One region of the Hansschlegelia sp. genome, then DNA from elsewhere that is predicted to be linked to it. Evidence: riboswitches for the same ligand, from Rfam matches in the RefSeq annotation. Region 1 holds a riboswitch; the other holds the start of a gene.
What was found. A riboswitch is a leader RNA that binds a small molecule or an ion and turns the genes downstream of it on or off. The one in region 1 is predicted to bind cobalamin.
Positions count from the first base shown of each region.

Region 1 (2,194 bases):
GCCGACTTCGTTGGACACGAGAACGACGGGTCCTGCGGCGGCGCGCAACGCGCCGAGCAGGCGCTCGATCTCGAGCGGCGCATCAAGTTCCGCCAGCAACACGTTGCTGAGCCACAGCGTCAGGCAGTCGACCAGCACCGCGCGGTCCGGCGCGGTCTGGGAGGCCAAGGCGCCCGCGAGGTCGTGCTGCGCCTCGACCGTGCGCCAGCCGTTCCGGCGGGCGCGATGCTCCGAGATGCGATCCCGCATCTCCTCGTCATAGGCCGACGCGGTCGCGACGTAGACGCGGTCGAGGCCGGCGGCCTCGATTAGTTCCTCGGCGAAGCGGCTCTTGCCGGAGCGGGCGCCGCCGAGGACCAACGTGACCCCGCGCAGAGCGGGAGCGGACATGACCGGCTCAGGCGTCCGAGAAGCGCGGCCGCAACGCGCCGGCGAGCGCCCCGAGGGTGGCCCAGAACAGGAAGCCCGTGACGATGACGGCGACCACGAAGCCATGCTCGAGGTCGTGCGGGATCGCCGGCGCCTCCGCGGCCTGCGGCGCGCCGACGATGTGGGGCGCGACGATCAGCGCGACGGCCGCCAGAGCGGTGAGCGGCGAACGGCCATAAGCGATCAGCGCAAGCCCCACGGCCGTCGCCGCGGCGGTGGCGACCCACCAGATCTGCCGGTCGAGCAGCGGCGCGCCCTCGACGCCCGGCGCCTCCGGCGGCAGGCCGACGCTTGGCGCCAACGTGAAGACCGCGAACCCTGCGAGGCCCCAGAGCAATCCCTCGCGCCAGGATTTGAGGCCGCCCTTCAGCTCGCTCGCCGACACCAGAAGCAGGGCGAAGCCGACCCCGCTCAGGATATTGGCGACGAGCGTCCAGCCGAAGCGCTCGGCGCCCTCCGCAGGCTCCCACGCGCCCTCTTCATGGTGGTGGTCGCCCGCGGCGTGCCCGTGCGGCTGCGCTTCGGCCGCAGCGTCGCGCGCCTTCTCGAAGATCTCGGCCTTCACGATCAGCGGCTGCGTGCCAAACTGCTGGACAGCGGTCAGCACGAGACCCGCGGCGAGCCCGACGAGGGCCGCCACGAAAACGATGTTCCGGAAAATGTGCACGGCGCTTCCCTCAGTGGCAGGGGAAGCCGATGGCGTGACGCTGATCGTGAGCGGCGTTGTGCACGGCCGAGATCGAGACGAAGCCCGTGCCGGCGATCAGCATGACGCCGAGCAGCATGGCCGAAACGATCGGCAGAGCCCGAGCCTGAACCAGGCTCGCCGCAGAGGATTGGGTCCGGGACGTGACGTTTGACATAAGGCCTCTCTTGCCCTCCCGCCGAGGGCGCTGGCGTTCTTCCCTTCCGGCAGGTCTCCTGGCTCGCGGGTCGCTGCGGAGCGCCGGCCTTCCCGGATCGTCGATCCAGTGGCCTCAAGCTGGCGCGCCGCTCGCCGCTCACAGTTGCGGGGGCAGCTCCGGACTCGAGGCCTGCGCCTCCCACCGGATTCCCTTTCAATCCCTCTCGGGAACCGAAACGAACGGATTACCCGTAGCAGACCCGCGGGCGCGTCACAATCGAGCCGAAAGCCGAAGCTTCAGCCAAGCGCTGCGGCGATGAGCTCGATCGGCGAGAACGCAGAGCCGATCCCCAGCGCCACCGTCTCCCAGAGGAACGCCGCCAGGCCGAGCGCGGCGAGCGGCACGGCGGCGCGACGCAGAATCTCGCCAGGTTTCGTCGCGGCCGGCGTCCGCGAAAGGTGGAAAAGGACAGTGGCGGTCGCAGCGACCACGATGGCGACGACGATCCAGTACTGGATGTTGGCGTCGCCACGAAGGCTGCGCGCATGGCCGATTCCGACCACCGAGAGCTCGATAAGGGTGATGAAGGCGAGCAATCCGCCGAGGAAGGCGGCGCGGCCGACGGGGCGATCCACCGACATCAGGCTCAAGCGATCTCGCGCAGCACGTCGGCGAGCGTGCCGACGAGTTCGTCGAGCTGCGCCTCCGACACGATGAGCGGCGGAGAAAGCGCGATCGTGTCGCCGGTGGTCCGGATCATCACGCCCTTCTCGAAGGCCTTCAGGAAGGCTGAGAAGGCGCGGCGGCTCGGCTCCCCCTCGATCGGCTCGAGCTCGATCGCGGCCACCAGGCCGATGGTGCGGATGTCGATCACGTGGGGAAGGTCCCGCAGCCCAAAAGCCGCGTCTTCGAACCGCTTC
Region 1 covers NZ_DATLJK010000014.1:205,804-207,997, forward strand. The annotation lists gene cobU (bifunctional adenosylcobinamide kinase/adenosylcobinamide-phosphate guanylyltransferase) at 1-390, opposite strand, end outside; gene VM780_RS10425 (CbtA family protein) at 398-1,096, opposite strand; gene VM780_RS10430 (CbtB domain-containing protein) at 1,107-1,292, opposite strand; cobalamin riboswitch at 1,324-1,524, opposite strand; gene VM780_RS10435 (hypothetical protein) at 1,571-1,924, opposite strand; gene VM780_RS10440 (aspartate aminotransferase family protein) at 1,921-2,194, opposite strand, start outside.

Region 2 (2,194 bases), 250 kb from region 1:
GTCCGGCTTGAGCTGCTCAAGGAAGCCTGCGAGCCCGCGCTCCACCGTCTCGGGCGAGCCGACGAACGAATAGGCGAGCATGTGCTGCATCCCCGCTTTCTCGGCAGGCGTGCTGTACAGGTCGATGTCGTCGATCGGCGGCGGCAGAGGACCCGGCCGGCCCCGCCGCAGATTGATGAAGGACTGCTGTTGCGAGGTGAACAGCCGCCGGGCTTCCACGTCGCTGTCGGCTGCGAGCACGTTGACCGCCGCCATCGCGTAGGGCGCAGCGAGTCGCGGCGACGGGCGAAAGCGTTCCCGGTAGACCGCGAACGCGTCGACCAGATCCGTCGGAGCGAAGTGCGAGGCGAACGCGAACGGCAGGCCGAGCATCGCCGCAAGTTGCGCGGAGAACAGGCTCGAGCCGAGCAGCCACACCGTCACGTCGAGTCCCGCGCCCGGAACCGCACGGATGCGCTGATCCGGCTCGGCCGGCTCGAAATAGGCCATCAGTTCGACCACGTCCTGCGGAAACTCCTCGGAACGGTCGAGGCCGCGTCGCAGCGCGCGGGCCGTCGCCATGTCGGTTCCGGGAGCGCGGCCGAGGCCGAGGTCGATGCGGCCCGGATAGAGCGAGGCGAGCGTGCCGAACTGCTCGGCGATGACCAGCGGCGCGTGGTTCGGCAGCATCACTCCGCCGGATCCGACCCGGATTGTGCGGGTCGCGCCCGCGACATGGCCGATCACCACCGCCGTCGCGGCGCTCGCGATACCGGTCATGTTGTGGTGCTCGGCGAGCCAGAACCGCTTGTAGCCAAGCGACTCAGCCGATTGCGCGTAGGCGGCCGAGTTGCGGAACGCGTCCGCTGCGGTCGAGCCCTCCGCGATCGGAGCGAGATCGAGAACGGAAAACGGGATCATTGGCGCACCCTGGTAGAGCCGGGCCGCGCGGAGCCCGGGCTTTGACAGAGAATGGGCCGACATTGGCGGACCGGTAGGGCGCTCGGCGCAAGATGGCGGGCGCTTTGACGCAAGGCCGTATCCGGCTAGGGTCCAGGTGTTCGGCGCCCGCCGCAGCGGGAGAATCGGAAACGCGGTGGAAATCCGCGGCGCGCCCAGCGCTGTGATGGGGACTGGACGGCGAGACGCCACTGGCTGCGAGGTCGGGAAGGCGCCGTTTCGGGATGAACCAGAGCCAGAAGGCCGACCGAACGCATATGCCAGAACCGCGCGGACGGCGGAACCGGCGTTGCTTTCGCATGGGAGCGGAAACGATGTCGTCTGTCCTGCAGCAGGACCCGATGAAGCCCTCGGATGAGCCTCGTCCCGCCGACGCCTTCGGCGAAGCGGATCGGGCGGCCGTCTACCGTGCCATCGAGACCCGGCGGGACGTCCGCGACGAATTCCTGCCGCGCCCGGTGCCGGACGAGGTTCTTCGCCGCCTTCTGAGCGCGGCCCATCACGCCCCTTCGGTCGGGCTCATGCAACCGTGGAACTTCATCCTGGTCCGCAGTCCGCAGACCAAGGCGCTGGTCCACGACGCCTTCGCACGCTGCAACGCCGAGGCGGCGGGGATGTTCGAAGGCGAGCGGGGCGCGCTCTATCGCCGCCTCAAGCTCGAGGGAATCCTCAAGGCGCCCCTCAACATCTGCGTCACCTGCGACCGGGCGCGCGGCGGCCCGGTCGTGCTCGGCCGCACCCACCAGCGCGACACCGATCTCTACAGCGCCGTCTGCGCGGTCCAGAATCTTTGGCTGGCGGCTCGAGCGGAAGGAATCGGGATCGGCTGGGTGAGCATCTTCGACCCCGATGATCTGCGTCCGATCCTCGGCGTGCCGCAGGAGGCGGTCATCGTCGCCTATCTTTGCGTCGGCTATGTCGATCGTCTGTTCGATCGGCCGGAACTCGAAGCGCGGCGCTGGGGCCAACGGCTTGATCTCGCGAGCCTGGTTTTTGACGATCATTGGGGCCAGCCGAGCGCCGTCCTCGGCGGCGCATCCAGCGACGTCTAAACCGCTGCCGCCAATTTCGGCGGCATGCCGCTTCTTTGGGCTGCCGATTCTCAAAAGCGCTGATCTATCATCGCTGCACTGAGTTGGCGGCTAGGGTTCCGCGTCTGATCAGACGGCTGGTCCGAGAGCTGCCGCCCCGCCGGGAGACATCCGGTAGGGACACGGCGGGACAAAATCCCGGGAGACCTCAAGGGCCTGGAACA
Region 2 covers NZ_DATLJK010000014.1:456,086-458,279, forward strand. The annotation lists gene VM780_RS11585 (LLM class flavin-dependent oxidoreductase) at 1-900, opposite strand, end outside; cobalamin riboswitch at 1,025-1,205, shown strand; gene bluB (5,6-dimethylbenzimidazole synthase) at 1,281-1,991, shown strand; guanidine-I (ykkC/yxkD leader) riboswitch at 2,071-2,177, shown strand.
Region 2: linked by a shared signal. The riboswitch ahead of bluB (5,6-dimethylbenzimidazole synthase) and the one ahead of VM780_RS10430 (CbtB domain-containing protein) in region 1 are both predicted to bind cobalamin.